One region of the Variovorax sp. GW821-FHT10B04 genome, then DNA from elsewhere that is predicted to be linked to it. Evidence: predicted binding sites of a transcription regulator. Region 1 holds the regulator's gene; the other holds the start of a gene.
The links. The regulator sigma-54, encoded in region 1, starts transcription at its own class of promoters, with help from an activator protein. The targets are predictions, from matches to a motif close to TGGCANGNAANCTGCTTT.
Positions count from the first base shown of each region.

Region 2: the regulator sigma-54 is predicted to act here: its motif matches at 13,770-13,787, upstream of glnA (type I glutamate--ammonia ligase).

Region 1 covers NZ_JBWKNQ010000002.1:584,715-600,785, reverse strand. The annotation lists gene AC07PZ_RS07835 (ATP-binding response regulator) at 45-1,835, shown strand; gene AC07PZ_RS07830 (RNA polymerase factor sigma-54) at 1,869-3,437, opposite strand; gene lptB (LPS export ABC transporter ATP-binding protein) at 3,466-4,266, opposite strand; gene lptA (lipopolysaccharide transport periplasmic protein LptA) at 4,263-4,934, opposite strand; gene AC07PZ_RS07815 (thiol:disulfide interchange protein DsbA/DsbL) at 5,059-5,706, opposite strand; gene AC07PZ_RS07810 (SPOR domain-containing protein) at 5,777-6,556, opposite strand; gene argS (arginine--tRNA ligase) at 6,573-8,258, opposite strand; gene AC07PZ_RS07800 (PsiF family protein) at 8,382-8,675, shown strand; gene AC07PZ_RS07795 (DUF2214 family protein) at 8,900-9,352, opposite strand; gene AC07PZ_RS07790 (LysR family transcriptional regulator) at 9,349-10,314, opposite strand; gene AC07PZ_RS07785 (TetR/AcrR family transcriptional regulator) at 10,443-11,054, shown strand; gene AC07PZ_RS07780 (MFS transporter) at 11,051-12,751, shown strand; gene AC07PZ_RS07775 (HlyD family secretion protein) at 12,765-13,871, shown strand; gene AC07PZ_RS07770 (efflux transporter outer membrane subunit) at 13,868-15,346, shown strand; gene AC07PZ_RS07765 (CaiB/BaiF CoA transferase family protein) at 15,343-16,071, opposite strand, start outside.
Region 2 covers NZ_JBWKNQ010000003.1:410,409-426,479, reverse strand. The annotation lists gene AC07PZ_RS10195 (DUF2059 domain-containing protein) at 1-450, opposite strand, end outside; gene gyrA (DNA gyrase subunit A) at 443-3,088, opposite strand; gene ompA (outer membrane protein OmpA) at 3,313-3,978, shown strand; gene ubiG (bifunctional 2-polyprenyl-6-hydroxyphenol methylase/3-demethylubiquinol 3-O-methyltransferase UbiG) at 4,099-4,809, shown strand; gene AC07PZ_RS10175 (HAD family hydrolase) at 4,806-5,480, shown strand; RNA gene ssrA (transfer-messenger RNA) at 5,493-5,879, shown strand; gene AC07PZ_RS10165 (hypothetical protein) at 6,048-6,269, opposite strand; gene ggt (gamma-glutamyltransferase) at 6,593-8,308, shown strand; gene AC07PZ_RS10155 (pseudouridine synthase) at 8,361-9,092, shown strand; gene AC07PZ_RS10150 (YncE family protein) at 9,157-10,161, shown strand; gene AC07PZ_RS10145 (polysaccharide deacetylase family protein) at 10,148-10,978, shown strand; gene AC07PZ_RS10140 (sterol desaturase family protein) at 11,009-11,980, shown strand; gene AC07PZ_RS10135 (EI24 domain-containing protein) at 12,008-12,889, shown strand; gene AC07PZ_RS10130 (competence/damage-inducible protein A) at 12,886-13,686, shown strand; gene glnA (type I glutamate--ammonia ligase) at 13,833-15,248, shown strand; gene AC07PZ_RS10120 (hypothetical protein) at 15,391-15,894, shown strand; gene glnL (nitrogen regulation protein NR(II)) at 15,897-16,071, shown strand, end outside.

The sequences.
Region 1 (16,071 bases):
TGGCTGCGCCTTATAGTGCGTGCGGACTTACTCCCACCGCACGCATGCCGTCCTCGCCCGCCCCGTCGAAGCGCGCGCCCGCCCAGTTCGCGGTGCAGTGCGAGGTGCTGCGCCTCAGCACCCAGCCGCTCGGCCCGATGCTGGCGGTCCAGTACCTCCTCAACTGCGGTGTCGCGGCGATCTTCGCCTGGCAGTACTCGCTGCCGCGCGCACTGGCCTGGATGCTGCTGATCACGCTGGTGACGGGCATGCGCGGCCTGCTGCCGCAGCGCATGCCGGCGGTCTTCACGCCCGACAGCCTGCGCCAGGCCCAGCGCGAACACACGCTGCGCACCGGCATCTGGGAATTCGCGCACGGCGCGGCCGGCGTGCTGCTGTTCAACCCCGCCGAACCCGTTCAGCAGATGCTGCTCGGACTGATCGTGATGGGCATGACGCTGTCGTCCGCGTTCTCGGTGTCCTTCTACGTGCCGGCGACGCAGCTGGCGATCGCGCTGCTGCTCGTGCCGGTGATCGCGATGGGGCTGATCGCGGGCTCGTCGACCATGATGGCCGTTGCGCTGGTCGGCATCGGCCTGCTCGCCATGGTCTGGAAACTGGTGGCCGACCACGCGCGGCAACTCGAGGAGAACATCGGCCTGCGCCTGAACGAAAGCACGCTGCGCGAGCAGGCGATGGCGGGGCTGCGCGAATCGGAACGCGCCCAGGCCGAACGGCTTCGCTTCTTCTCCGCCGCCAACCACGACCTGCGGCAACCCGTGATGGCGATCGGCCTGCAGTCCGAGGTTCTGCGCGAGCAGTTGCGCGATGGCGCACCGGCACGCCAGGTGCAGGTCACGGTCGACTCGCTCACGCGCGCGCAGCAGGCGCTCGAGGCGCTGACCAATCAGTTGCTCGAGATCGGCCGCATCGAGGCTGCGGCCGACGCCTTCGCCCCGTCCGCCGTAGCCCTGGCGCCGTTGCTGCGCGATCTCGCCCGGCTGGACGACGGCGGCCGGATCCACGTGCGATGCCCGGCCGACGCGGTGGCCTGGACCGACCCGGTGTCGCTGCGGCGCATCCTTGCGAACCTCGTCGACAACGCGATCAAGTTCGCACCGCACGGCCGGGTGCTGCTGGCCTGCCGGCGGCGCCCGGGCGGCTGGCGCGTCGAGGTGCGCGACGGCGGCATCGGCATCGCGCCGGAAGCGCAGGACCGCGTGTTCGGCGACTTCGAACAGGTCGGAAACACCGAGCGCAACCTGCAGCGCGGCCATGGCCTGGGCCTGGCGATCGTGCGCCGGCTCGCGCAGAAGCTCGGGCTGATGCTCACGCTGCGCTCGGTACCCGGCCGCGGCTCGGTGTTCGGCTTCGTGGTTCCCGAGGCGCCGCCAGGCATGGACACGCCGGCGCTGCACGTCGAGCCGCCGCACGCGAGCGACGACATCGACATCGATCGCAGCGGCGACGCCCTGCGACCCGGCCTGGCCGTGCTGGTGATCGAAGACAACGCGGTCGTCGCGGACAGCCTCGCCGCGCTGCTGCGCCTGTGGGGCGCCACGCCGCGCATCTACGAGAGTGCGGCCGAAGCGCTGGCGCTGGCCGACCTGCATGCGGTCGACGTGGCGCTGTGCGACATCCGGCTTCCCGGCGAACTCGACGGCATCGCGCTGGCCGAACGGCTGCAGACGCTCCAGCCCGCGCTCACGATCGCGCTGGTGTCGGCCGACATCGACGGCGCTGCGCGCAAGCTCGCGAAGGCGCATGGCTGGCATTCGCTGCGCAAGCCCGTTCAGCCGGCCGAACTGCGGGCCGTGCTGCAAGCGGCCGACCGGCGCGCGGCCGGCGTTCACTGACGCGCCGACGCGCGGCAGCCGGGCGGAAGAACCTCAGAGCGCCTTGCGAAGGTTCGCCGGCGCGATGCGCAGCGCTTCGCGGTATTTGGCGACCGTGCGGCGCGCGCAGTCGATGCCCTGTTCCTTCAGCATTTCCGAGATCTGGCTGTCCGACAGCGGCTTCTTCACGCTTTCGGAGCTGACGAACTGCTTGATCAGCGCGCGCACCGCCGTGCTCGACGCGTTGCCGCCGGTCTCGGTGCCGAGCGCCGAGCCGAAGAAGTACTTGAGCTCGACCGTGCCGTACGGCGTCGACATGTATTTGGCGGTGGTCACCCGGCTGATGGTCGACTCGTGCAGGCCGAGCTCGTCGGCGATCTCGCGCAGCACCAGCGGGCGCATCGCCAGTTCGCCGTGGATGAAGAAGCTCTTCTGGCGTTCGACGATCGCGTTGGACACGCGCAGGATCGTGTCGAAGCGCTGCTGGATGTTCTTGATGAACCAGCGCGCTTCCTGCAGCCGTTGCGACAGCGCCTGGCTGCCTTCGCCCTTGTGCGACTTGAGCGCACCGGCGTAGATGTCGTGCACGCGCAGGCGCGGCATCACGTCGGGATTGAGCATCACCCTGAACTTGATGTTGGTGCCGCGGCCGGTGCGCGTGACGATCACGTCCGGCACGATCACGTTGCGCTCCACGTCGACGAAGCGCCGGCCCGGCTTGGGCTCGAGCGTGGCGATCAGCTGCAGCGCGCTGCGCACCTCGTCCTCGTTGCTGCGCGTGAGCGTGGCCAGGCGCTTGAAGTCGCGCCGCGCCAGCAGTTCCATCGGCTGCTTGCAGATGGCGATGGCGGTCTTGCGGATCTGGCGCTCTTCGTCGTCGTCCTGCGGAGAAGCCAGCGCCTTGAGCTGGATCGACAGGCATTCGCCGAGGTCGCGCGCCCCGACACCGACCGGCTCCAGGCTCTGCAGCAGGCCGAGCGCGACCTGGAAGTGATGCACCAGGTCGTCGAACTGGTCGTTGTCGTCGCCCGCCAGCCCGGAGGCCAGCGAGGGCAGCGTGTCTTCCAGGTAGCCGTCGTCGTTGAGCGACTCGATCAGGAAGCGCAACGCCGCGCGGTCGTTCTCGCCGAGCCGCAGGCTCAGCGCCTGGCGATGCAGGAAGGACTGCAGCGACTCCTGGCTGCGCGCCAGTTCGGTGGCATCGGCACGCTCGTCGTCGCCCAGGTTGTTGTTGCGCGCGGGTGCGTCGCCGCCCCACTCGCTGTCGTCGGGTGTGAGTTCGACCGTGCCGTCGCCTTCCCAGTCGGGCTGCGCCTCGACCGCGTCGACGGTCGCCGGTTCGGCCTCGGTGGTGGTGGAAGTCTCCGTGGTCGTCGAGGACGAGGTGGACGCCCCGGGGCTGAAATCGTCGTCGCGCGGCGGCGGCGCATCGGCCGTGTCCACGCCGAATTCCTCGCGCGCCGCTTCTTCCGCGGTGCGCTCGAGGAACGGGTTCTCGTCGAGCATCTGCTCGACTTCCTGGCTCAGCTCGAGCGTCGACAACTGCAGCAGCCGGATCGACTGCTGCAACTGGGGCGTGAGCGCGAGATGCTGCGAAACGCGCAGCGACAAGCCCTGTTTCATGCGGCGTGTGGAACCTGCGTATGTGCCATCACATCCTGAAATGCTCGCCGAGGTACACGCGCCGCACCTCTGCGTTGTCGACGATCTCTGATGGTGTGCCCTTCGCGAGCACGTGCCCGTCGCTGATGATGAATGCGTGGTCGCAAATGCCCAAGGTCTCGCGCACGTTGTGATCGGTGATCAGCACGCCGATTCCGCGCTCCTTGAGGAAGCTGATGATCCGCTGGATCTCGATGACGGCGATCGGGTCGATGCCCGCGAAAGGCTCGTCCAGCAGGATGAAGCGCGGCTGCGTGGCCAGTGCGCGCGCAATCTCGACGCGGCGGCGTTCGCCGCCGGACAGCGCAAGCGCGGGCGAGGCGCGCAGATGGTCCACGCGCAGGTCGTTCAGCAGTTCGCTCAGCCGCTCCTCGATGCGCTGCCGCGACAGCGGCACCGGGCGGCCGGCCGCGTCGGGCTCGGTCTGGAGCTCGAGCACCGCGCGCACGTTTTCCTCGACCGACAGCTTTCGGAAGATCGACGCTTCCTGCGGCAGATAGCTCAGGCCCATGCGTGCCCGACGGTGGATCGGCATGTGCGCGATCGGCTCGCCGTCGATGGTGATGTCGCCTGCATCGGCGCGCACCAGCCCGACGATCATGTAGAAGGACGTGGTCTTGCCGGCGCCGTTCGGGCCGAGCAGCCCGACGACTTCGCCCTTCTGCACGTCGAGCGACACGTCCTTGACCACCTTGCGGCTGCCGTAGCTCTTCTGCAGCCCGCGCACCTCGAGGCGGCTGCCCGGCTCGGTGGCACGGGAAGACGGGAGGGTCGTTGAAGCGGCCGTCACTTGCGTGGTTCCCCGCCACCCAGCGTGGTGGTCGACCGCAGGCCGGTGCCCGGTGCGGGTGTCGGTGTGGCCGCACCGGCCGGCGCCGAGGCGGCCGCCTTCGGCGTGAGGATCGCCCGCACGCGGCTGCCGCGTTCACCGGTCGCGATGCTTGCATCCGGCGGCATCGGCGCACCGTTGACGGTGAAGGTGTCGTTGCTCTGGTCGTAGATGATCAGTGCGCCGGTCGTTTCGTCGTTCGGCGTGGCACCCAGCAGGCGCCGCATCACGGCGCGCCGGATGAACTTGACGTTGTCGGCGCGGCTGTCGTATTCGATGACTTCGGACTCGCCCTCCGTCCACTCGTCGGTACCGGTGTCGCGCTTTTGCTTGTAGTACGCAAGTTTGCCTGGCGCTGCGGTAACGACGCCGTACTGGTAGCCCTCGGGATCCTGCCGGACGTCGATGCGCGCGCCGCGGATGATGATCGTGCCCTTGGTCACGACCACGTTGCCGGTGAACACGCTGGTCTGCTTGAGGTCGTCGTAGCGCAACGCATCGGCCTCGATGTTCATCGGTTTGGCCCGATCGGCCTTCTCGGCCTGGGCCGCCGGCCACAGCGCGGCCAAGGCGAGCACGCACAGGGCAGCGCGGACGACGGGGATGAAGGAGGAGAAGGTTCTGTTCATAAAGGCACGAAACTTGCTGAACGATTGTATGCGTCTGTGAAAAGTCCCCCGAAGACGCGCAAGTGAAAAAGCCCGCCGAGGCGGGCTTCAGCAGCGTGTGCCCGGCCGATGCCGGCGAGGAACTTCAGCCCTTGCGCGCTTCGCCGACGAGGTACTCGCAGACCTGGAGCGCCTTCTCGAGGCTGCCGGCGGTGTCGCCGTCTACATACCAGCGGCCGGCCACGCCGAGCGCGGGCACGCCGGCCACCTGGTAATCGGCCGTGACCTGCGTCGCTCGCTTGGCCTTGCCGACAACGGTAAAGGATTTGAACAAATCGCCGAACTTCTTGGCATCCAGTCCCGGCTGCTTCGCGGCCCAGGCCAGGATCGCGTCGTCGCCGAACAGGCGCTGCCGCTCGCCGTGGATTGCCTGGAAGATCTTCAGCTGGAACTCGTCGACCTTGCCCATCGCCTCGAGCGTGTAGTACAGGCGCTGCTTGACTTCCGTGTCGTTGCCGACGAAGGGCACCGGGATGCGCTTGAAGGACACATGCGGCGGCAGCGTCTTGATCCAGGGTTCGAGGCGGGGCTCGAACGCTGCGCAATGCGGGCAGTTGTACGAGAAGAATTCGACCACTTCGACCTTGTCGGCGGGCGACTCGACGGGGGCGCGCTTGCCCAACACGATGTAGTCGGTGCCGGCCTTGGGCGCAGCGCCCTGGGCGTTCACCCGGGAGGCGAATGGAAGCAACCCGAGGGAGGCTGCGGTCAGCGAAAAATCACGGCGTTTCATTGAAAAGTTTCTCCTGTGGCCTGAAAGAGCCGCCAAACGGGCGCGGAGTTCCCGCGGCCGAACGGCGGACTCAGCGCTGGACGCGCACCAGCGCGGCTTCGAGCCCGCCGCTGTCGAGTCGATCCTTGAGCCGGTCGGCGTCGTCCTTCTTGTTGAACGGGCCGGCGCGCACGCGGTAGACCGTCCGGCCCGCCTGTTCACGCTCGGTGACACGCGCCTCGACACCCATCAGGGTGAGCTTGGCGCGTTGCGCCTCGGCATCTTCGGTGGTGCGGAACGCCCCCGCCTGCACGAAGTACATGAAGGGTTCGGCGGCGCTCGCGCCACCGCTGTCCGGGGTGCCCGCGGTGCCCGAAGCACGCGCGCGGGCCAGATCGCCGAGCGGATCGGCCGACGGGCGGCCGCCGTTGTTGACTTCCACCGGTCGGCTGGTGCGCGGCACGATCGACGGAATCGGCGCCCCGGTGAGCTGCTGGTTCGGCAATGCCGTGACGCTCTGCGGCGGCGGCGCCTGTGGCAACTGCTGCGATGACGACACCTGCGGCTGCTGCTGCATCGATGGCGGCTGCACCGGTGGCTGCTGCGTCTGCGCCTGGACTGGCGGCTGGGCCGTCACCGGTGCCGGGCTGCGCGGCTGGGCCGGCTTGCCCGACAGCGGACCGTTCGGGTCCCAGTCGCGGTTCTTGCGCGCCTCGGCCTCGTCCTGCTCGGCACCGCCGCGCTGGGTCTTGGTCATGAACGGTATCGGCACCTTGGTCACGTAGACCGCGATGCCCAGCGCCACGCCCAGGCCGAAGACGATGCCGATGATCAGGCCGATGACGGTGTTGCCGCGTTGTCGTTGTTTCATGGTGGAGAGGAGGGAATCACATCTTGCGCGGCGCACTCACGCCGAGGACCGCGAGGCCATTGTGCAGCACCTGCGCGGTCGCAGCGACCAGCGCCAGCCGCGCCAGCCTGACCGGTTCCTCGTCGACCAGGATGCGCTCGGCATCGTAGTAGCTGTGGTAGCTGGCGGCGAGTTCCCGCAGGTAGAAAGTGACGTCGTGCGGCGCGAAATCCTTGGCCGCGCCGGTCAGCATCTCGGGGTACTTGGCCAGCAGCAGCATCAGCGCCTGGGCGGCCGGACTTTGCAACGCCGACAGGTCGACGCCGCCGAGCGTGGCGACATCGCCACCCCAGGCCGCCAGCACCGAGCAGATGCGCGCATGCGCGTACTGCACGTAATAGACGGGGTTGTCGTTGTTCTTGGCAACGGCCAGGTCGACGTCGAAGGTGTATTCGGTGTCCGGCTTGCGGCTGAGCAGGAAGAAGCGCACCGCGTCGGTGCTGGTCCATTCGATCAGGTCGCGCAGCGTGACGTAGCTGCCGGCGCGCTTGCTGATCTTGACCTCTTCGCCGCCCTTCATCACGCGCACCATCGTGTGCAGCACGTAGTCGGGGTAGCCGGCCGGAATGCCGACGCCGGCCGCCTGCAGGCCGGCGCGCACGCGCGCGATCGTCCCGTGGTGGTCGGTGCCCTGGATGTTGACGACCTTGTGGAAGCCGCGCTCCCACTTGGCGATGTGATACGCCACGTCGGGCACGAAGTACGTGTACGTGCCGTCCTTCTTCCGCATCACGCGGTCCTTGTCGTCGCCGTAGTCGGTCGAACGCAGCCACAGCGCGTCGTCCTGCTCGTAGGTCTTGCCGGCGTCGATCAGCTTCTGCACCGTCGCCGCGACGCGGCCGCTGGTGTAGAGACTGGACTCCAGGTAATAGTTGTCGAACTTCACCTGGAAGGCCTTCAGGTCGAGGTCCTGTTCGCGGCGCAGGTAGGCCACGGCGAACTGGCGGATCGAGTCGATGTCGTCGATGTCGCCGCTCGCGGTGTAGGCGCGGTCGTCGGCGCTCACGGTCTTCTTCGCCTTGAAGTCTTCCGCGATGTCGGCGATGTAGTCGCCGTTGTAGGCCGCTGCCTTCTCGCCGCTCGGCCACTCGGCGTCGCCGGGCTTGAAGCCCTGGAGCCGCAGCTGCGTGCTGTTGGCCAGCGTCTGGATCTGGACGCCCGCGTCGTTGTAATAGAACTCGCGGTAGACGTCGGCGCCCTGCGTGTCGAGCAGGTTGCAGATAGCGTCGCCCAGCGCAGCCTGCCGTCCGTGGCCGACGTGCAGCGGGCCGGTCGGATTGGCCGAGACGAACTCGACCAGCACGCGTGCGCCGGTGGCCGGCTGCTTGCCGAAGCGGTCGCCCGCCGCCAGAACCTCGCGCACCACCTGCTGCTTGGCGGCGGTCTTGAGGCGGATGTTCAGGAAGCCGGGGCCGGCGATCTCGATCGCCTCGACCCACTCGGCAAAGGCCGGCGTGGCGCGCAATGCAGCGCTGAGATCCTCCGCCAGATCGCGCGGCTTGCGGCCGAGCGGCTTGGCGAGTTGCATGGCCACGGTGCTCGCGAAATCGCCATGCGCCGCCACCTTGGGGGATTCGAACACGGCTTTGACGCCGGCACCGGGGGAAAAGGAATCGAGCGTGCGCGCGAAGGCCGCGAGCAGCTCCTGTTTGACCAATAGCATCGAGGGATTTTACCGGGGCATGCCCGACCACCCTCGATATTGGTCATCCGGTATCGCGGCTGAGCCGTTAGCCACAGCAGCCCGACCGGCTTTCTTCAACCTTCACTCCAAGGACACCGACCCATGAAAAAGCTTCTCACCCTGGCCGCGCTCGGCCTGAGCCTCTCGTTCGGTGCCGCGCACGCGCAGGACAAGGCGCCGACCGCCCAGCAGACCAAGATGGCGACCTGCAACAAGGACGCCACCGGCAAGAAGGGCGACGAACGCAAGGCATTCATGAAGACCTGCCTGTCGGCCAAGCCGACGGTGGTCACGCAGCAGGACAAGATGAAGAGCTGCAACGCCGATCCGAAGGCGAAGGCGCTCAAGGGCGACGAACGCAAGGCGTTCATGAAGACCTGCTTGAGTAAAGGTTAACCCCCCAGGCTTCGCGCACTTCGTGTCGCTTCGCCAACCCCCTTCCGGGGGCAACACCAGCGGCCCGGCAAAGCCGGTTCCGCGGTGAAGCTTGGCTCTCCCCCAGGCTTGCTCGCTTCGCGTAGCACCGCCAACCCCCTTCCGGGGGCAACACCAGCGGCCCGGCAAAGCCGGTTCCGCGGTGTTCCTGGAAGGGGATGAGACGGGCGGGATGCGGGCGGGGGCTACTTGCCGAAGCCGCGGGCGAGGAAGACGGCGACGAGCGGGATCACGGCGATCAGGTGGGCCTGGACCATCACCAGCTTGCGGGTCTTCTTGATGTCGGCTTCGGCGGGCAGCGTGCCGCTGTTGCGCAGCGTCTTGCGCCAGCGCATGTAGGTCAGCGTGGGAAAGATCGAGATCACGCCGATCACGATGAAGAGCGTGAGCTTCACGTGCAGCAGCGGGTTGGTCCAGTACCAGGCCGTGCCCTTCACGCCCCAGACGGTGCGGGCGATGCCGGTGGCCAGCACCATGATGGCGGCGATGCCGTAGACCAGGTCGACCTTGGCGAGCCGCTCGACCACCGCGGCATTGAGCCACTGCACGCGGCACAGCGCGGCCTCGCTGGAGATGAAGACGACCATCGTGAGGATGGCCAGCAGGTGCAGGTAGGCAAGGATCGCTTCGAGGGTCATCGCGGAGGTTCCTGGAATATCGTGGGCGCCTTCATTGTGCCGGCCCAGAAGTCGGGACGGGCGTACTCCGCCTTCAGAAAATCGACCCACAGCCGCACCCGCAGCGGCAGGTGCTTGCGCTGCGGGAACACGGCGTAGATGCCGTTCGGCGCAGCGGCATAGTCGTCCAGCACCGGCACCAGCAGGCCGGCCTCGATCTCGGCCTCGACCTCCCAGGTGCTGCGCCAGGCGATGCCGTGTCCGGCCAGGCACCAGTCGTGCAGCACCTGGCCGTCGCTGCAGTCGAGCGGCCCGTCCGGCTTCAGGTGCACCACCTCGCGTTCGCCGCCTTCCTCCGCGGCCGGCATCCGGAACGCCCAGCCACGCGTCTGCGACGCATCGCTCGACAGCGTGAGGCAGTCGTAGCGCGCCAGGTCGGACGGATGCCGGGGCGTGCCATGGCGCCGCAGGAAGCCGGGCGTTGCCACGCAGCGGCGCCGGTTGTCGGCCAGGCGCAGGCTCACCAGCGATGAGTCCGGCAAGTCGCCGACACGCACCGCGCAGTCAAAGCTCTCGCCCGCCACGTCGACCACGCGGTCGCTCAGGTTCAGCGAGATCGTCACCTCGGGATGCATCGCGTGGAAGCGCGGCACCAGCGGCGCCACGTGGCGCCGACCGAAGCCGGCCGGCGCCGTCACGCGCAGATGGCCGCTGGCCTTGACGCCGCCCGCACTCACGCTCGCCTCGGCATTCGCGAACTCCACCAGCAGGCGCTGGCAGTCCTCCAGGAAGGCGCTGCCCTCGTGCGTGAGCGTGATGCGCCGCGTGGTGCGCAGCAGCAGCTTGACGCCGAGCCGCTCTTCCAGCGCGTCGATGCGCCGGCCCATGATCGCCGGCGCCACGCCCTCGGCCTTCGCCGCGGCCGTGAGGCTGCCGCGCGTGGCGATCGACACGAAGGATTCGAGCTGGGTGAGGCGGTCCATGGCGATGGATTATCCGGAGCGCTGTGGCTGCAAGCCGACAGGCTCCCGGGTTAACCCTTGGATTTTCGGCAGCGTGTTCGATATTTCGATACAATTTAGTTTCGAAACTAATCCGTTCACTAATTCTCATGTCCGAGCCTCTTGCCAGTCCGCCGCCGGGCCGTCCGCGCGATGCCGCACTCGATGCCAACATTCTTCGCGCCGCGATGGAGCTGCTCGGCGAATCCGGCATCCACGCGGTCACTATGGACGCCGTGGCCCAGCGCGCAGGTGCCGGCAAGGCGTCGCTCTACCGGCGCTGGAAGTCGAAGGACGAACTGCTGGCCGATGCGCTCACGCTGCACTCGCCGATCGACGTGGAAGTCGACACCGGCACGTTGCGCGACGACCTGATCAAGATCTACGAGCACTACTACGGCATCGGCAACCACGTGATGCAGGTGGCCGTGCAGGAGATGCTGGGCAATGTGCGCCAGCACATGGCCTGGACCGAGAAGGTCGCGCCCGAGCGGCTGACCGCGCGGCGCGCCAAGGTGCGCGCACTGGTCGAACGCGCCGTGGCGCGCAGCGAGATCGGCGTGCCCGACGACATGGACCTGCTGCTCGACCTGGTGCCGGCCATGATCCTGTACCGCTACAACACGCGCAGTCAGAAAGTCACGCGCACCTCGATCGCCCGTTTCGTCGACGGGCTGGTGATGCCGCTGGCGCGCAAGGCAACCAGGGCGCCGCAGCCATGAGCACGACACCGGACAGCGACGCACGCATCGCCGAAGACCCGGCCGGCGAGCTCGACGAGCGCGTCCCCGAGAACATCGCCGAACCGCCGGCACCGGCCGCCCCGCTACCTGCGCCGCCCTATGTGTTGAGCGAAGGCCTGGCCATGGGCGCGGTGTCGCTGCTGCTGGCCATCACGCAAGGGCTGGGCGTGAACCTGGTCAATTCGAATCTGACCGGCGTGCAGGGTGCGCTGGGCGCAACCGCCACCGAAGCCAGTTGGCTCACCACCGCCTACTACGCGACCAACATCTCGGCCTCGCTGCTGCTGACCAAGGTGCGCTATCAATACGGCCTGCGCCGCTTTGCCGACGTCGTCATTCCGGTCTACCTGCTGATGGCGATGGCGCACTTGTTCGCGCAGCACCTGGGCTCGGCCGTGCTGGTGCGCGCAGCACTGGGGCTGGTCGCCGCGCCGCTCAGCAGCCTGACCTTCCTCTACATGATCCAGGCTTTCCCGCCGCCCAAGGCCTTCGTCGGCGTCGTGCTCGGGTTCGGGGTGCTGCAGCTCGGGGCGCCGATGTCACGCATCATTTCCGAGGACCTGTTGCAGCTGGGCCAGTGGCAAGGCCTGAACATGGTCGACACGGCACTCGCCATCCTGTGCGTCGCGGCGATCAACGTGGTGCGCATCCGGCCGATGCCCACGCAGCAGATGTTCGTGAAAGGCGACGGCTTCGTCTTCGCGCTGTACGCGCTGGCGCTGGCGCTGCTGTGCGTGGTGCTGACGCAGGGGCGGCTCCATTGGTGGACCGACACGCCCTGGCTCGGCATGTGCCTGGCCGGTGCGGTGCTGTGCTTCGGCATCTACGTCGCGATCGAACTGCAGCGCGAGAAGCCGATGATCGACCTGCGCTGGCTGATGACCCCGTTCATGCTGCGCTTCATCGGCGCCACGCTGCTGTTTCGCGTGGTGCTGTCGGAGCAGACCATCGGCGCGGTCGGGCTCATGAACACGCTCGGCTTCACCAACGACCAGATGCACCTGCTGTTCGTCTGGGTGACGATCGGCACGGCCCTCGGCTTTCTTGCCGCGCTGCTGGTGTTGCCGTCCGGCAAATTCGCCCTGTTGGGCGACACCGCCCTGGTGCTGATCATGGTGGCGGCCTGGATGGACGGCAATTCGACCGTGCTCACGCGGCCGCACGATCTCTATGTCTCGCAAACGCTGCTGGCCGTCGCGACCTCGATGTTCCTCGCGTCCGCGGTGGTGCAGGGCTTCGGCCATGTGATCGCCGGCGGCATGAAGAACCTGATCAGCTTCGTCGCGGTCTTCAGCGGCGGACAGGCGCTGGCCGGGCTCATCGGCCAGGCCTGGCTGGCCACGCTGGTGATCGACCGCCAGCGCTTGCACTACGGGCAACTGGTGGAGCATCTGCAGCTGTCCGACCCGCAGGTCGTGCAGCGCCTGACCCAGCTGGGCGGTGCCTATGCATCGACGCTGAACGACTCCGCCGCCCGCACCGGCCAGGCGCTGACGCTGCTGAGCCAGCAGGTCACGCAGCAGTCCTACGTGATGGCCTACAACGACCTGTTCCACACCGTGGCGCTGGTCTCGACCCTCGGTTTCCTCGTTTTCGCGGGCGTCAAGACGCACCGCTGGCACCGCGCGCGGCGCGCAGCGCCAGCCACCTCCGCAACACCCGCCGCTTCTTCCTGATCGCTTTCCTCTCATGTCAACACTCAGCAAAACCCTTCGTTCGCGCGGCACCTGGATCGTGCTGATCGCCACCCTGCTCTGCGTGGGCCTGGTGCTGTACGCCTGGCGCCTGCCGCCCTTCCAGACCAGCACCGAAACCACCGAGAACGCCTTCGTGCGCGGCATGGTGACCATCGTCGCGCCCAAGGTCGACGGCTACGTGGCCGAGGTCGAAGTGCAGGACTACATGGCAGTCAAGGCCGGCCAGGTGCTGGTGAAGCTGGACGACCGCATCTATCGCCAGAAGCTCGAACAGGCGCGCAGCGCGCTCGCCGCGCAAGAGGCCAACCTGGCGAACACGGCGCAGACACGGCTGGCGCGCGAAGCCGCCATCGGCAGCACGCAGGCGCAGATCGCGAGCGCGCAGGCGCAGTTGCTGAACGCACGTGCCCAGCTGTCGCGAGCCCAGGCCGACATGCGGCGCGCCACGCCGCTCGCGCAGGACGGCTCCCTGTCGCAGCGCGAGCGCGACCAGACCGAGGCCGCGCTGCACCAGGCCGAAGCCACCGTGAAGCAGGCCGAGGCCACGTCGCAGCAGACGCAGGCCGGGCACGCCGTCGCCACGCAGGACCTGCGCACCGTGATCGTCAACCGCGGTGCGGTCGAGGCATCCGTCGAATCGGCCCGCGCGGCGGTCAAGCTCGCCGAGATCGACCTCGAGAACACGCAGATCCGCGCGCCGCGCGACGGCCACGTCGGCGAGGTCGGCGTCAAGCTGGGCCAGTACGTGACGCCCGGCACGCAACTGATGGCCGTCGTGCCTTCGCAGATCTGGGTGGTGGCGAACTTCAAGGAAGCGCAGACCGCGCGCATGGCGCCCGGCCAGCCCGCGCATTTCCACGTCGATGCGCTGGCCGATGCACGGCTCACCGGTCACGTCGAACGCATCTCGCCGGCCACCGGCTCGGAGTTCAGCGTGATCAAGCAGGACAACGCCACCGGCAACTTCACCAAGATCCCGCAGCGCCTGTCGGTGCGCATCGCGGTCGACCCGGACCAGGCGATCGCGATGCGCCTGCGGCCCGGCATGTCGGTGGTGGTGGGCGTCGACACGCGCAGCGGCGCGGAAGGCCAGCCATGAAGACCGCCACACGCCGTCCCTCGACGCGGGGGACGCAAGGGACGCTGCGTCCCGGTGCGACGCTCAAGCTCGCGCTCGGCGGCGTGGCGATGGCGCTGTTGCAGGCATGCAGCAGCACGCCGCCGACCGCGGCCACGCTGGACGCGCCCATCCCCGCCGTGTGGCAGGGCCAGCGCGACGCCGCCGGCGGCGCGCCGTTGCAGACCGGCTGGTGGCGCGACTTCGGCGATCCGGTGCTCGACGGGCTGGTCGCGCAGGCGCTGGCGCACAACACCGACCTGCGCGCCGCCGCGGCCCGCGTTGCCGAAGCCCGTGCGCTCGGCGACGTGCAGCGTGCCGCGGACTCGCCGACGCTCAACCTCGGCACGAGCGGCAGCCGCGGCCAGCAGGTCAGTGCCGCGACCGGCAAGCCCTACCTTTCGAACGATGGCGTGGCGCAGTTCCAGGCGTCCTATGAAGTCGACCTCTGGGGCCACGTCGACGCACTGAACCGGGCCGCCAGCGCCCAGCTCACCGCGAGCGAAGCGGCACGCGACAGTGCCGCGCTCAGCGTGGCCGCGACCACCGCCGCCGGCTACGTCAACCTGCGCGCGCTCGATGCGCGGCTCGACGTGGCGCAACGCACGCTGGCCGCACGCGATTCGGCGCTCAAGCTGGCGCGCTCGCGGCAGGAACGCGGCTACACCTCCGCGCTCGAGACGCAGCAGAGCGAGGCCGAGTACCGCGCCACCGCGGCGGTGATCCCCCAGTTGCAGCTCGCGATCCGCCGGCAGGAGCATGCGATCAGCCTGCTGACCGGCGCCGCGCCCGGCACGGTGCCGCGCGGCGTCGCGCTGACCGCGCTGCGGCTTGCGCCGCTGCCGGCTCCCGGCCTGCCGTCGGACCTGCTGCGCCGGCGCCCCGACATCGCCGGCGCCGAGGCGCAGCTCGTCGCAAGCGATGCGCAGCTCGCTGCAGCCCGCGCGCAGCTGCTGCCGTCGCTGCGGCTGTCCGCGTCGCTCGGCAGCATCAGCTCGACCGCCCTCACCGGCGATCCGTTCAAGCTCTGGAGCATCGGTGGCAGCGTGCTCGCGCCGCTGTTCGACGGCGGCCGGCTGCGTGCGCAGGTCAGGGCGTCGGACGCGCGGCGCGAGCAGGCGCTCGCCGCTTACGAGAAGGCGGTGCTCACCGCATTCGGCGAAGTCGAAGACCAACTGGCCGGCATCGACGAACTCGCCCGCCAGAGCGTGGAGGTCGAAGCCCAGCGCAGCGCGCTGCAGGAGACATTGCGCGTTGCGAGCAACCGCTACCGCGAAGGCTATGCATCGCATCTCGACGAACTCGACGCACAGCGCAACCTGTTCAGCGCCGAGCAGACCGCACTCCAGTTGCGCGCCGACCAGCTCGCGGCACGCATCAACCTGGACCGTGCCTTGGGTGGCGGCTGGCAGCCCGCGGAACCGGAGAAGGCCGAAAAGGCGGCCAGCGCACGCTAGGCCGCGTGCGTCGGTCCCACGGCGGTGATCTGCTCGGCCTTGAAGCGGTCGATCTCCGCATCGCTGTAGCCGACCTCGCGCAACAACGCCTCGCCGTGCTCGCCGAGCGTTGGCGGCTGATGGCGGATGCCGGGGCGCTCGCCGCCGATCGTGAGCGGCAGCAGCGGCACCTTCGACATGCTGCCGTCGTTCATGCGCACCGGCGCCAGGCCGCCGGTCGCGTTCAGGTGCGGGTCGTCGAACAGCTCCTGCGGCTTGGTGATCGGCGCGAAAGGCAGCTCGTTGCGCTCGAACACGTCGCTGAGTTCGGCCGCGCTGCGTTCGGCCAGATGCGAGCGCAGGATCGGGATCATCCATTCGCGCGCCAGCACGCGGTCGTTGTTGGTCTTCAGGCGCGGATCGGCCAGCATGTCCTCCAGGCCGAAGGCGGTGCAGAAGATCTTCCATTGCTTGTCGCTGACCGCGGCCAGGAAGATCTGCTCGCCGTCCTTCACGGTGAACACGTCGTAAACGGCCCATGCCGAGATGCGGCTGGGCATCGGGTCGGCGGCGCGGCCGGTGGCGGCGAACTGCATCATGTGCTGCGCGACCAGCAGCACGTTGTTCTCGAACAGCGCGGTCTGCACCTCGCTGCCCTCGCCGGTGAGGTCGCGCTGACGCAGCGCCGCCATCGCGCCGATCGCGCCGAACATGCCGCCCATGATGTCGTTGACGCTGGTGCCCGC
Region 2 (16,071 bases), on a different contig from region 1:
CACGAGCTTCTCCGTCAATGCGGTCTGCATCTTGGGATTCAGATCCTGGTACTTCTTGCTCAGCGGGGAGCTGATCCAGGCCAGCAACTGGCGCAATTCGTCTTCGCTGAAGGTCTGATCCATCAGCGGGCCGATGGTGGTCGGTGCGAGTTGCACTGCCTTGTCGCGCACGACGGGATAGGTTTCGTCGAAATACTTCTTCAGCTCGGCGTCGGCAGCCTTGGCCGCGCTTTCACGCTTTTCTGCCGGCACCTGCGTCTGCAGGTATTGCGAGCCGGCCTGGGCGATCGGGGCGCTGGATTGTTCGACCAGGCCGCGTGCAAGTGCTTCGATACCGGGGCGCTGCATGTCGAGGAACTGCTTGACCAAAGCGGCCTTGTCCTGTGCCATCGCAAACGAACTGGCGGCCATCGCCGCAGTCACGAACGCGAGCTTGATTTTCTTATTCACTGGGATTCTCCGTTGAAGATGTGGATGTGTCGTTGTCGGGCTCGATGTCGACGTTGGCGTCGTTCTCGACGATGCGTTGGAGCCCGCTGAGCTTGGCGCCTTCGTCGAGGCCGATCAGGGTCACGCCTTGCGTGGCGCGACCCAGTTCACGGATTTCGGAAACGCGCGTCCGCACCAGTACGCCCTTGTCTGTGATCAGCATGATCTCGTCGTCGGCATGCACCAGCGTGGCAGCCACGACCTTGCCGTTGCGCTCACTCTGTTGAATCGCAATCATGCCTTTGGTTCCGCGGCCATGACGCGTGTACTCGGTAATGCTTGTGCGTTTTCCGTAACCGTTCTCGGTCGCGGTGAGCACGCTTTGCGCCTCGTCTTCGGCGACGAGCATGGCGATGACGCCCTGACCATCTTCCAGCATCATGCCGCGCACGCCGCGTGCATTGCGACCCATCGGGCGCACGTCGTTCTCGTCGAAGCGGACGGCCTTGCCGTTGTCGCTGAACAGCATCACGTCGTGCTTGCCGTCGGTCAGTGCTGCGCCGACCAGATAGTCACCCGCATCCAGGTCGACGGCAATGATGCCGGCCTTGCGAGGGTTGCTGAATTCGTCGAGCGCGGTCTTCTTGACCGTGCCCATCGAAGTCGCCATGAAGACGTACTGATCGGCCGGGAAGCTGCGCTTCTCGCCTGTCAGCGGAAGCACCACGTTGATCTTCTCGCCTTCCTGCAGTGGGAACATGTTGACGATCGGGCGGCCGCGTGAACCGCGCGAGCCCGCTGGAACCTCCCACACCTTGAGCCAGTAGAGCCGGCCGCGGTTGGAAAAGCACAGGATGTAGTCGTGCGTGTTGGCGATGAAGAGCTGGTCGATCCAATCGTCTTCCTTCGTCGCGGTCGCCTGCTTGCCGCGGCCACCGCGCTTCTGGGCCCGGTACTCCGACAGCGGCTGGCTCTTGATGTAGCCGCTGTGCGAAAGTGTCACGACCATGTCGGTCGGCGTGATCAGGTCCTCGGTCGACAGGTCGAAGGCGCTGTGCTCGATCTGACTGCGACGCGCGCCCAGTTTGGTCTGGCCGAATTCGGTCTTGATGGTGGTCAGCTCGTCGCCGATGATGATCGACACGCGTTCCGGCTTGGCGAGGATGTCCAGCAGATCGTCGATCTCGGCCATCACTTCCTTGTATTCGGCGACGATCTTGTCCTGCTCCAGGCCCGTCAGGCGCTGGAGGCGCATCTGCAGGATTTCCTGGGCCTGCGTTTCCGACAGGCGGTACAGGCCGTCGGCGCCCATCCCGAACTCTGCCTCGAGGCCGTCCGGGCGATAGTCGTCAGCGTTGATCGTGCCGCCATCGGCGCGCGTGCGGGTGAGCATTTCGCGCACCAGTTTGCTGTCCCAGCTGCGCGTCATCAGCTCGGCCTTGGCCACTGGCGGCGTGGGTGCATTGCGGATGATCGAGATGAACTCGTCGATGTTCGCCAGTGCCACCGCGAGGCCTTCGAGCACATGACCGCGCTCGCGCGCCTTGCGCAGCGTGAACACCGTGCGACGCGTGACCACTTCGCGGCGGTGCGTGAGGAAGACTTCGATCAGATCCTTCAGGCTGCACAGCTTCGGTTGACCATCGATCAACGCGACCATGTTGATGCCGAAGGTGTCCTGCAGCTGGGTCTGCTTGTACAGGTTGTTCAGCACGACCTCGGGCACTTCACCGCGCTTGAGTTCGATCACGAGCCGCATGCCCGATTTGTCGGACTCGTCCTGGATGTGGCTGATGCCTTCGATCTTCTTCTCATGCACGAGCTCGGCCATGCGCTCCTGCAGGGTCTTCTTGTTGACCTGGTAGGGCAGCTCATCAACGATGATCGCCTGGCGCTGCCCACGGTCGATGTCCTCGAAGTGGCACTTGGCGCGCATCACGACCTTGCCCCGACCGGTGCGGTAGCCGTCCTTGATGCCATTGATCCCGTAGATGATCCCGGCCGTCGGGAAGTCGGGGGCCGGTACGATCTCCATCAGATCGTCGATCGTTGCTTCCGGATGGCGCAGCATGTGCAGGCATGCGTCCACCACTTCGTTCAGGTTATGGGGAGGGATGTTGGTCGCCATGCCGACCGCGATTCCTCCTGCACCATTGACGAGCAGGTTTGGCAGCTTGCTCGGCAAGACGGCCGGTTCTCTTTCGGACCCGTCGTAGTTGTCCTGGAAGTCGATCGTTTCCTTGTCGATATCGGCCAGCATTTCGTGGGCGATCTTCGCAAGTCGAATTTCCGTGTAACGCATCGCCGCGGCCATGTCGCCGTCGACTGAGCCGAAATTGCCCTGGCCGTCAACCAGCATGTGTCGCATCGAGAAGTTCTGCGCCATCCGCACGATGGTGTCGTAGACCGACTGGTCGCCGTGTGGGTGGTACTTGCCGATCACGTCCCCGACGATACGGGCGGACTTCTTGTATGGCCGGTTCCAGTCGTTGTTGAGCTCATGCATCGCATAAAGCACACGCCGGTGGACCGGCTTCAGTCCATCGCGTGCGTCGGGCAGCGCGCGACCGACGATCACGCTCATGGCGTAATCGAGATAGCTTCGGCGCATTTCCTCTTCGAGACTGATGGGCAGGGTTTCTTTGGCGAAAGAGGTCATGAGCGGCAGACAGACAGCAAGGAGGCGAAATTTTACGCCGTTGACGGTGTCGCACTTGAGCAACACAAGGCCCGTATTCCGCTTCCGTCCTACGTTTGCGGCCTTCTTGGCGCCCTGTTTGCGAAAGACCCTATGGCACAATCGTCTCAACGTTTTGGGTGGTGGTCACTTAAAGCGTCCTTGATTCGCAGCGCGGCTGCGGCTTTTTCCCCAAGAGGAGAACCATGAAGAAACTGAATAAAGTGGCGATGATGTTTGCAGTCGCTGCGCTCGCCACTGCCGCCGGCGCGCAGACCCGTGTCACCGCAGCGAATGGCGGCCCCGTCATCGACAACTGGCAAAACGCAACGGGTGAGCTGGTCTGGAAGAACGGCACGAACGAACTGTGCTGGCGCGATGCCAACTGGACGCCTGCTACCGCTGCTGCTGGTTGCGACGGCGCTCTGGTTCGCGCTGCTGCCGCTCCCGCGCCTGCTGTGATCGCTCCGACCCCGGCTCCGGCTCCTGTCGCACCGCCCGCACCGCCCGCAGCTTCGAAGGTGACCTTCGCTGCTGATGCGTTCTTCGACTTCGACAAGTCTGTGCTGAAGCCTGAAGGCCGCGCCAAGCTTGACGATCTGGTTTCGAAGATCCGTGACGTCAACCTCGAAGTCATCATCGCTGTCGGTCACACCGACTCGATCGGCTCCGATGCCTACAACCAGCGTCTGTCGGTTCGCCGTGCTGAAGCTGTCAAGGCTTACCTGGTGACCAAGGGCATCGAACGCAATCGCGTCTACACCGAAGGCAAGGGCGAGAAGCAGCCAGTGGCTGACAACAAGACCGCCGAAGGCCGTGCCAAGAACCGTCGCGTGGAAATCGAAGTGGTCGGTACCCGCGCCAACCGTTGATTCGAAAGAGTCTGCAAAAAAGCCCCGCTTAGCGGGGCTTTTTTTATTGGCGCTTTATTGCCATTGATCCGTATCCCACAATCGATGGCTGACATGGGCGCATGCAGCGACAATCGAAAAATGACTGATACCGTGAATGCTGATCCGGCCGAACTCGCCAAATTCTCCGAACTTGCTCACCGGTGGTGGGATTTGGAAAGCGAATTCCGGCCGTTGCATGAAATCAATCCGCTGCGATTGGACTGGCTCAATGGCATTGCGCCGATCGCGTCTTGCCGCGTGCTGGATGTCGGGTGTGGCGGCGGCATCCTGGCCGACTCCATGGCTCGCAAGGGCGCCGATGTGCTCGGGATCGATCTCGCCAGCAAAGCTCTCAAGGTCGCGCAGTTGCATGCGCTCGAGGCTGGTACGCGTGGAGTCAAGTATCGCGAAGTGAGCGTTGAAGCGCTGGCGGCAGAGCAGCCTGAAAGCTTCGATGTCGTGACGTGCATGGAGATGCTCGAACACGTGCCCGCTCCCGGTTCCGTGGTGAAGGCTTGTGCAGAACTTGTGAAGCCGGGTGGATGGGTGTTTTTCTCGACGATCAACCGAAATCCGAAGGCATTTCTTTTTGCAATCGTCGGTGCGGAGTATGTGTTGGGACTGCTGCCTCGCGGTACACATGAGTACCAAAAAATGATCAGGCCGAGCGAGCTTGCTGCCTATGGGCGCGATGCATCACTCGACCTCCGGCATACACGTGGCATGGAGCACAACCCGTTGACGCGTCGGTATTGGCTCAGCGATGACACCAGCGTCAACTACATGTTTGCATTCAGGAAGCCAGCGTGACGGTACGTGGAAAGGCTGTTGCGGCAGTTTTGTTCGATCTCGACGGCACACTGATAGACAGCGCGCCTGACCTTGGTGCTGCTGCCGACAAGATGCGCACCGATCGGGGCCTGGAGTCCCTGCCTATCAGCTCTTACCGTCATATGGCGGGTGCTGGGGCGCGGGGCATGCTCGGCATCGCTTTTGGGCTGACGCCCGATTCGCCCGAGTTCCCTTCCATGCGTGAAGAGTTTTTTGTGAATTACGAATCGCGGATGCTCCTCGACACCCGTGTCTTCGATGGCGTGGGGCTATTGCTGGAAGCACTCGTTGCACGTGGACTGCCGTGGGGTGTAGTGACCAACAAGTCGTCGAGATTCACTGAGCCACTTACAAACGCGATGCCCTTGTTTGCTTCAGCAGGTGCGATCGTGAGCGGCGACACGACGCCGCATGCCAAGCCGCATCCCGAGCCATTGTTCGAGGCGGCTCGGCGTATGGGTGTCGAGCCACGACACTGTATCTATGTTGGCGATGACGAGCGCGACATCGTCGCGGGTCGTGCGGCCGGCATGTGGACGGTTGCCGCGACCTATGGCTATATGGGGGCGCAGGCGGATGCAGCCCTCTGGCAGGCAGACACGTCGATCAGTTCACCGCTTGATCTCTTGAAATGGCTGGAATCAGCCTAAAATGGACCTCTTGGGGCTGCACTGGTTTCGACGTGGGTTCGGAATCGCAGCGGGGCATGTCGAGCTGAATGCGCTCGTAAAACAGATTCAAACAAACTAACTGCAAACGACGAACGTTTCGCACTCGCCGCTTAATTGCCGGTGAGCTTTGCAACAGCAGGCCGATGGGCTGGGCAAGGGGGTGACAGAGCAATCTGAAGCCTCCCGGCTGCAAAGATAATTACATGGGCTGGTTTCGATTCGGGTACCTTGAGTCGAAACGAGAAAATAGGGTGCTGGCGTCCGGTGTAGCGTGCGACTGCGCGATTCCGGAAGTGAGATTCAAATCAGATCGCTAAACATGTAGAACTGCGCGAAGATGGCTTGCGGACGGGGGTTCAAATCCCCCCAGCTCCACCAATCAAGATAGAGCCTGCCAATGGGAGACCACCGGCGGGCTCTTTGCTTTTCGGGTTCGGATGATCCTGTTTTGGCAGGCGAGTCGCACCGATTTCGCACGTGGATCGCTGGAAATCGCACGCGATCCGGGTCGTCAGGCAACGCCTCCCCGGTAGCGGCGCTTTGATATCAGAGGCCGACGGGCTCTGTCTTGGCGCGCGATCCTGCCTTGCTCTTCGACTCCATGGAGGGCTGTGTCGACGGCGCTATGTAGCTCACCGACAGCCTTTGGCGAAGTGCGTTTTCCACCTTTTGCTTCGGCAGCAGCGATTGCTTGCCGCAAACGCTGCATCGGTAGAGGCGCAGGAAGGGGATCATGCGCATCCACAAAGCGCGGGGCGCACGTTCCATGTGTTTGAGTCCACAGGTACAAGTCGACAGAAGCATGATGTTTACCATCGTCCGGTTGAGGTGGTTTCGCTGAGCAAATCTACCAGCGCCTTCGATTATGTAGAAGTTTGTGACAAATTGCACGTCAGCCTGAGATCGTTGCATCACGTCTACGACGAAGGGCATGCTACCCGTGGCGGCAATAGATGACTACTTTGGTAATACTCTGACTCGACGAGTGGTCGCCCGCAACGCAGGCGCTCCGCTGGAAATGGGTCAATCCCAGGCAAGAAGAAATGTCGACTTTTTCACGTTTGAAGCTCAAGTTGGCCCCGATTTTCGAGATGCGTCGGTTTTTCGGCGTCGCTTTGAGCACGCTGCTGGGCTTCACCCCTCTGCTGCACGCTGCGTCACAGGCACCCGTCGCTGCCCAGCACGGAATGGTTGTCACCGCTCAACATCTTGCTACACGTGTCGGCGTCAGCGTGTTAAAGGCGGGTGGCAACGCTGTGGATGCCGCGGTCGCCGTCGGCTATGCGCTCGCCGTCGTCTACCCAGCCGCAGGCAACCTTGGCGGTGGCGGTTTCATGACGCTTCAGCTGGCCGATGGGCGCAAGACATTCCTCGATTTCCGTGAGAAAGCTCCTTTGGCGGCGACGCCGGACATGTACCTCGGGGCAGATGGCAATGTGGTCAAGGGACTCAGTACGCGGGGGTATCTGGCGGTCGGTGTACCTGGCACCGTCTCGGGCCTCGAATTCGCAAGAACCCGATATGGGACGATGCCGCGAAAGCAGCTCATGGCGCCAGCCATCGCATTGGCGGACGGAGGCTTCGTGCTTGAACAGGGCGATGTCGACATGCTGGCCACTGCAACGTCCGATTTCGCAAAGGATGCCCCCAGCAGCGCGATCCTTCTGAACAAGGGCAAGGCCTTCGATGTGGGCGAACGCCTGGTGCAGAAGGACCTGGCCAACACGCTGCGGGCGATCGCTCGGAGCGGGCCGGATGGCTTCTACAAGGGTTCGATCGGCGCTGCGATGGTCGCCTCGAGTCGTGCGGGTCGCGGGATCCTCACGCAGGCCGATCTCGACCTGTATGCCACGCGCGAGTTGGCGCCGATCGAATGCGATTACCGTGGTTACCGGGTGATTTCCGCTCCGCCGCCCAGTTCCGGTGGCGTGATCGTCTGTGAGATCCTCAATATCCTGGAAGGCTATCCGTTGCGCGACCTGGGCTATCGCTCCGCTGAGGGCACGCATTACCAGATCGAAGCCATGCGGCATGCCTACATCGACCGCAACACCTACCTCGGCGACCCCGACTTCGTCACCAATCCGGTGAGCCGCCTGCTGGACAAGGCTTACGCCGCGCGGATTCGGGCGGCGATCGATCCGCAGAAGGCCGCGATCTCAGATGAGCTCAAGCCTGGCGTCGGGCCGCACGAGGGAAGCAACACGACGCACTATTCGATCGTCGATCGATGGGGCAATGCGGCGTCGGTGACGTATACCCTCAACGACTGGTTCGGCGCGCGCGTGATGGCGGCGGGTACAGGCGTCTTGCTCAACAACGAGATGGATGATTTCACATCCAAGCCCGGCGTTCCGAACCTCTACGGACTGATCCAGGGGGAAGCCAATGCGATTGCGCCTGGCAAGCGGCCGCTCAGTTCCATGAGTCCCACCATCCTGTCGAAGGATGGCAAGCCGGTGATGGTGCTGGGCACACCGGGCGGCAGCCGCATCATCACGGCGGTGCTGTTGACGATCCTGAACGCCGTCGACTATGGAATGAATGTGCAGGAGGCTGTCGATGCGCCGCGCTTCCACCAGCAGTGGCAGCCGGGCGTGACCAATCTGGAGCCTTACACGGTGAGCCCCGACACACGCAAGCTGTTGCTCGGCATGGGCCACAAGTTCGGGGACGCGCAGCCGGCGAATCACCTGGCTGCGATCATCATTGGCGCGCCGTCGCTGGAAGGCCGGCCGGTGGGGCGCAATCGCTACTACGGCGCCAACGATCCACGGCGCAACACCGGGCTGGCGCTGGGATACTAGGCAAGGTCCGATTCTCAACATGCCAGCTGGACTGGCAGACTTCCCGTTTTCTATGCAGCTTCAGGAAATTCTCTATACCCAGGGCTTTGGCACGCGACGCGTCTGTGCGGGACTGGTTCAGCAGGGCTGGGTCACCGTCGAAGGGAATGCGATCGGCGACCCGGCGGCCGAGGTGGCCGTCGCCGAAGGGTTGCGGTTCACGGTGCAGGGCACGGCGTGGGAATACCACGAGAAAGCGTACCTGCTGCTCCACAAGCCGGCCGGGACGGAGTGCTCGCAGAAGCCTTCGACTTATCCCAGCATCTACACGCTGTTGCCGTCACCGCTGCGGCTGCGGCCCAACAAGGGTGCGGTGCAGGGTGTGCAGGCGATCGGCAGGCTCGATCAAGACACGACGGGGCTGTTGTTGCTGACCGATGACGGCCAGTTCATCCATCGCATGGGCTCGCCCAAGCACCATGTGCCGAAGGTCTACGACGTGACGACCAAGCATCCGGTCGATGCATCGCAGGTCGACCGGTTGCTGGCCGGTGTCGTGCTCGACGATGATCCCAAGCCCGTACGCGCAGCCGCTTGCGAGGCGACCGGCGAGCTCCAGTTGCGGCTGACGCTGACCGAGGGCAAGTACCATCAGGTCAAGCGCATGGTCGCGGCAGTCGGCAATCGTGTCGAGGCATTGCATCGGTCGCGCATCGGCGGGTTGAGCCTGCCGGACGACCTTGCGCCGGGGCAATGGCGCTGGCTCACCGCCGAACAGGTGGATGCGCTGCGAACCGCGCGCTGAGGTCAGCCGACCGCCAGGGTCGGGCGTTAAAGTCCCCATTGCTCGCCGTCACGGAACTCTCCTTTTGCAAGCTACTCAAGCTCCTTCTTCATCGATCGGCCGCTGTGCGGCCATCCTGCTCGCCCTTGCGGCCTTCGTCCTGCCTGCGGTGGCCGAGCAAAGGCCTCCGCTCTTCGTCCTCAACTCGCTCGATGCGACGGTCAGCGTGATCGACCCGGTCAGCTGGACCGAGAAACAACGCATTCCGACCGGCAAGGAGCCGCATCACCTGTACATGACGCCGGACGAAAAGTCGGTCATCGTGGCCAATTCGGCCGGCGATTCACTGACTTTCCTCGACCCGCGGACGGCTGCGGTCCAGCGCGTGGTCTACGGCATCATCGATCCATACCAGTTGCAGTTCTCGCGTGACATGAAGTGGTTCGTCACCGCCGGCAACCGCCTGAACCACGTCGACATCTACCGCTGGGACGGCAAGGACCTCAAACTGGCCAGCCGCGTGATGACGGGCAAGACGCCCAGCCATATCTGGATCGATGCGGCGAGCACTGTGGCCTATGTGACGATGCAGGACAGCGACGAACTGGTCGCCATCGATCTGGCCACGCAGAAGATCCGCTGGCGCACGCCCACGGGTGCGATGCCGGCAGATATCTTCGGTGTCCACAACGATCGCACGCTGCTGGTCGGCCTGACGGGCAGCGACGGTGTGCAGGTGTTCGACGTGGCGGGCGAGAAACCGGTGGCGGTCGGCAAGATTCTCACGGGCAAGGGCGCGCATGCGTTCCGCTCAGGTGGTGACGGCCAGACCGTGTTCGTGAGCAATCGCGTCGCCAACACCATCAGCCGCATCGACTTGCGCACGCTCAAGGTCATCGAGAGCTATCCGGTGCCGGGTGGCCCGGACTGCATGGACCTGTCCGCCGATGGCAAGACGCTTTTCGTCACCTCGCGCTGGGCCAAGCGGCTCAGCGTGGTCGACCTGGCGGGTGCCAAGGCCGTGGTTCGCACCGTGAACGTCGGGCGCTCGCCGCACGGCGTATGGACGCTCGAGCATGCCCCGCGCTGAGGTCACCAAGGGTCGCGGCCGGGCGGGCGTCGCCCTGACGGCGCTGCTGGCGCTGGCATGGTTGCCGGCAGGCGCGCAGGCCGAAGGCGCTTGCGCCAAGCCGGTGTACCTGACCATCGACACCGGCCACATGGGCGTTGCACCGCTGATCGCGGATGTGCTGCATCGCCAGAACGTGCGGGTGACTTTCTTCGCTGCCGCAGAACGGACGCAGACCGACGGCAACAGCCTGGACGATCACTGGGCGCCCTGGTGGAAGGCGCGCGCGGCCGAAGGCAACGAATTCGCGTCGCACACCTACGACCATGTCTATTGGCGCGGCGACGAGCCCACTGCAAAAGGCGGCGAGCCCCGCTTCCGCATCCAGCCGTCGGCTGGCCCGCAAGCCGGACGCACTTTCTCGTGGAGTGCATCGCAGTACTGCGCCGAGATCCGGCAGTCGAGCGATCGGCTCGCGCAGATCACGGGCAAGAAGCCGTTGCCGTTGTTCCGTGCGCCTGGCGGCAAGACATCGCCGAATCTGCTCGCCGCCGCGCGCGCTTGCGGCTATGCGCATGCGGGCTGGTCGCCGGCCGGATTTCTGGGCGACGAGTTGCCCAGCGAGACTTTCAGCAATGCGCGTCTGTTGCAGCAGGCGCTCGATCACATCAAGTCGGGCGATGTGCTGCTTGCACACCTCGGCATCTGGTCACGCAAGGAACCCTGGGCGCCTGCGGTGCTCGAACCGCTGATCGTGGGCTTGAAGGCCAAGGGCTTCTGCTTCGAGACGCTGCGGCAGCATCCGGCCTATCAAGGCTGGATCGCATCGCATCCCTGAGTTTCAAAGAACGCATAGACACCGCCTGCCATGGAGTGGCTGACCGATATTTTCGTGAGCGCGCAGCAATGGCTGTTCGAGGCCGTCGTGCAGCCGCTGGTGTACGCAGTCGGCCTCGGCGGCTGGGTCGAGGAGGCGTTCGACGCGACGGGCTGGGTGCTCGTCGGGCTGATCCAGATCGCGATTCTCGTCGCGGTCATCGGGCCGCTCCAGCGCTGGCGGCCCGCCGAGCCGGTGGTCGACAGGCGCGCCATCCGCACCGATGTTCTCTACACGCTGATCCATCGGCTCGGGCTGTTCCGGCTCGGCATGTTCTTCCTGCTGCAGCCGGTGTTCGACGACACGTTGGGCCTGCTGCGCAGCCACGGCTGGGGTTCGCTTCACCTTGACGAACTGTGGCCGGGCGTCACCGACGTGCCATGGGTGGCGTTCGCCGTGTACCTCGTGGTGCTCGACTTCGTCGAATACCTGATCCATCGCGGGCAGCATCACTTCGGATGGTGGTGGGGGCTCCACTCGCTGCACCACTCGCAGCGTCAGATGACGATGTGGAGCGACAACCGAAATCATCTGCTGGACGATGCCATCCACGACACGATCATCGTGATCGTCGCGCAACTGATTGGCGTGGCGCCCGGTCAGTTCATCGCGCTGGTCGCGCTGATGCAGCTCAGCGAGAGCCTGCAGCATGCCAACCTGCGCGTCGGCTTCGGTGCCATCGGCGAACGGCTGTGGATCAGCCCGCGTTTCCATCGGCTGCATCACAGCATCGGCCTCGGCCACGAGTCGAAGGGCGCATCGACACTGGGTGGCCATAACTTCGGCGTGCTGCTTCCGTGGTGGGACATGCTGTTTCGCACGGTGAATTTCGAGCCGCGCTACGACCCGACCGGCATTCGCGACCAGGTCGAGCCCGATGCACAAGGGCGTCTTCGCGACTATGGCCGCGGCTTCTGGTCGCAGCAATGGCGGGGCCTGATGCGGCTGGCCGGCCGACGCTGACATCGCCGGGCGTTATTCTCGGTACCGATGCGTCTTCTTCTCGACTCCTTCTGGCGTGCCGCCGCGTACTGCCTGCGCCCGCGGGTGATCATGCTGTCGTTGGCGCCGCTGTTGCTGATGGCGCTGCTTGCGGCCGGACTGGGTTACTTCTATTGGGCGCCGAGCGTTGCCCGCACACGCGCTGCGCTCGACGCCTGGCCCTTGCTGGCCAGCTTCTGGGGATGGATCGGCGGGTTGTTCTCGACCCACATGACCGAGGTGCTGGCGCCGTTGGTCGTGGTGTTCGCGGCCACGCCGGTGATCGTCGTCGTTTCTCTGTTGATCGTGGCAGGGCTGATGGCACCGGCGCTCACGCGGCTGGTGGCCGAGCGGCGCTTTGCCGGCCTGCAGCGCGGCAAGGGTGTTTCGGTGTTCTGGAGCGTCGCGCGGTCGATCGGGCTCACGGTGCTGGCGTTGCTGGCCCTGGTCGTGTCGATGCCGCTGTGGCTCATTCCGCCGCTGGTGTTGATCCTTCCGCCGCTGATCTGGGGTTGGCTGACTTACCGGGTGATGAGCTTCGACGCGCTGGCCGAGCATGCCAACGCCGAGGAGCGCTCGGCTGTGCTGCGCGCGCACCGATTGCCTCTGTTGTGCATTGGCGTGCTGTGTGGCTATCTCGGCGCTGCGCCGAGTGTCATCTGGGCGTCGGGGCTGCTGTTCGTCGCTGCGTTCTTCGTGCTCGTGCCGCTTGCCATCTGGATCTACACGCTCGTCTTCGCCTTCTCCGCACTCTGGTTCGCGCACTATTGCCTGGAGGCGCTGGCGCAGTTGCGTGCCCAGCGCGCGGCCCTGGTTCCGGCTGTTTCAACCACCCTCGCCGAGGCGGCCATTCCGGACCGCACGGCTTCATCCCACTGGGAAAATCCATGACCCGTGCCTTTGGCCTCATCGTCGTCGGTGACGAAATCCTGTCCGGCAAGCGCGTCGACAAGCACATGCCCAAGGTCATCGAGCTGCTCGCAGCGCGCGGCCTTCAACTGGACTGGGCGGAGTACGTCGGCGATGTGCCGGCGCGCATCACGGCTGCGCTGGCACGGGCCTTTGCTTCGGGCGACATCGTCTTTTCCACCGGCGGCATCGGCGCCACGCCCGACGACCACACGCGCCAGTGCGCAGCGGCCGCACTCGCCCGGCCCCTTGCGCTCCATCCCGAGGCGGAGCTGCTGATCCGTGAGCGCATGCAGGACACCGCGCGCGAGCAGGGCACCGTCTACGAGCCCGATCGGCCCGACAACGTGCACCGGCTCAACATGGGCGTGTTCCCGGTTGGTGCCGAAATCATCCGCAATCCGTACAACAAGATTCCCGGGTTCAGCATCGACGACGTGCATTTCGTTCCGGGCTTTCCCGTGATGGCATGGCCGATGATCGAATCGGTGCTCGACGCGCGCTATGCGCCCTTGTTCGCGCTCGGCGCCGCAGCGGAGAAATCCGTGATCGTCTATGGGGGCATGGAAGCCACGCTGACGCCTTTGATGGAAGCCATCGAGAAGGCGCATCCGGGCGTGAAGGTGTTCAGCCTGCCCAGCGTCGACCACCCCCAGCACGGCCGTCACATCGAACTCGGCGTGAAGGGCGCCCGTGACGCGATGAACGCCGCGTACGTCGATTTGCTGGCGGGTCTGCGCACCTTCGATGTTCGTCTTGGCCCTGAATTGGTGCGATAAAAATACAAGCACCAAATTGAAGAATTGACGCTTTGTTTTGGTGATAGTGTGCGCTGCCGTGCGACATTCGCCTCTGCCTTCAATGGCACAGAAACTGCATTCCACCCCTTCGTAATCCTAACAACCCATCCAACCAGGAGAAACTGATGGCAAAGACCGTCGCCGATGTACTGAAGCTCGTCAAGGAAAACGAGGTCAAGTTCGTCGACTTCCGCTTCACCGACACCCGTGGCAAGGAACAGCACGTCACCGTGCCGGTCTCCCATTTCGACGAAGACAAGTTCACCTCGGGCCATGCGTTCGACGGCTCGTCGATCGCCGGCTGGAAGGGGATCGAAGCCTCGGACATGCAGCTGATGCCCGACCCGAACACCGCCAACATCGATCCGTTCTTCGAAGAAACGACGCTGATCCTGACCTGCGACGTGATCGACCCGACCGATGGCAAGCCCTACGAGCGCGATCCCCGCTCGCTGGCCAAGCGCGCTGAAGCCTACATGAAGGCCTCGGGCCTGGGCGACACGGCCTTCTTCGGACCGGAACCCGAATTCTTCGTGTTCGACGGCGTGCGCTGGAAGAACGACATGTCCGGCTGCTTCGTGAAGATCGATTCCGAAGAAGCTTCCTGGAACACCGACAAGGAATACGAACACGGCAACAGCGGCCACCGTCCCGCCGTCAAGGGTGGCTACTTCCCGGTGCCGCCGGTCGACAGCTTCCAGGACATGCGCTCTGAAATGTGCCTGGTCCTCGAATCGCTGGGCATCCCGGTCGAAGTGCATCACCACGAAGTGGCGAACGCCGGCCAGATGGAACTCGGCACCAAGTTCAGCACGCTGATCCAGCGCGCCGACTGGGTCCAGCTGCAGAAGTACGTGATCCACAACGTGGCCCACGCGTACGGCAAGACCGCCACCTTCATGCCCAAGCCCATCGTCGGCGACAACGGCTCCGGCATGCACGTGCACCAGTCGGTCTGGAAGGACGGCAAGAACCTGTTCGCCGGCGACGGCTATGCAGGCCTGTCGGAATTCGCGCTGCACTACATCGGCGGCATCATCAAGCACGCTCGTGCGCTGAACGCCATCACGAACCCCGGCACCAACAGCTACAAGCGCCTGGTCCCCGGCTTCGAAGCCCCGGTGAAGCTGGCCTACTCGGCCAAGAACCGCTCGGCCTCGATCCGCATTCCGTTCGTCGCCAACCCCAAGGGCCGCCGCGTCGAAGCGCGCTTCCCCGATCCGCTGATGAACCCGTACCTCGGTTTCGCCGCGCTGCTGATGGCCGGCCTCGACGGCGTCGAGAACAAGATCGATCCGGGCGAAGCTGCAACGAAGGACCTCTACCATCTGCCGCCGGAAGAAGACGCGCTGATCCCGACCGTCTGCCACAGCCTCGACCAGGCCCTCGAGTACCTCGACAAGGACCGCGCATTCCTGACCAAGGGCGGCGTGTTCACCGACGCGTACATCGATGCCTACATCGACCTCAAGATGCAGGAAGTCACGCGCTTCCGCATGGCGACGCACCCGGTCGAATTCGACATGTACTACTCGCTGTAAGCCAAGGCTTTTCAGCACACGCAAGGACGGCGCAAGCCGTCCTTTTTCGTTGGTGCACGGAGGCCGGAGAGCCCGACATCGGCCTGTTTTTCGGTTGCACGAGAATGCGTGCTTCTGCGCTGTGCTCCAGACTTCGAGGACCATGAAGACTCTTTTGCTCTCGTTCGCCGGCATCGTTGCCATGGCGGCCCTGCCGCTTCACGCGCAGGAGCGCGTCTGGCGCTGCGGCAATGAATACACGAACAACGCGGCCCTGGCCCAGGAGCGCGGCTGCAAGGTGATGGAAGGCGGCAACGTCACGGTGGTCCGTGGCACGCGGCCCGCCGGCGCGGGCGCTGCGGGTTCGGCCGTTGCTTCGGCGCCGGCGGGCAGTCCCCGGGTCGAAGGCGCCGACCAGCGTTCGCGCGACGGCGAAGCCCGTTCCATCCTCGAAGCCGAGCTTCGCAAGGCCGAATCGCGTCGCGCCGATCTGCAGCGCGACTACAACAACGGCGAGCCCGAGAAACAAGGCGCCGAGGGCCGCAACTATCAGAAGTACCTCGACCGCGTGGCCGACATGAAGGCAGAGATCGCACGCAACGACATGGACATCGCAGGCATCCGGCGCGAACTCGGCCGGCTGCAACCCTCTACCGGTACCCCTTGACCATGGCATTCGGCAAGCCCGCAGCGGCATCCAAACGTTTTCAGACCTTCGACTTGCTCTCCACGCTGATCGGCGTGATCAAGAGCGATGGCACCCTGTTGTTCGCCAACGCGGCGCTCGAGGACGCGCTCGGCACCTCGCGGCGCACGCTCGAAGGCTCGCAGTTCGGCGCCTGCT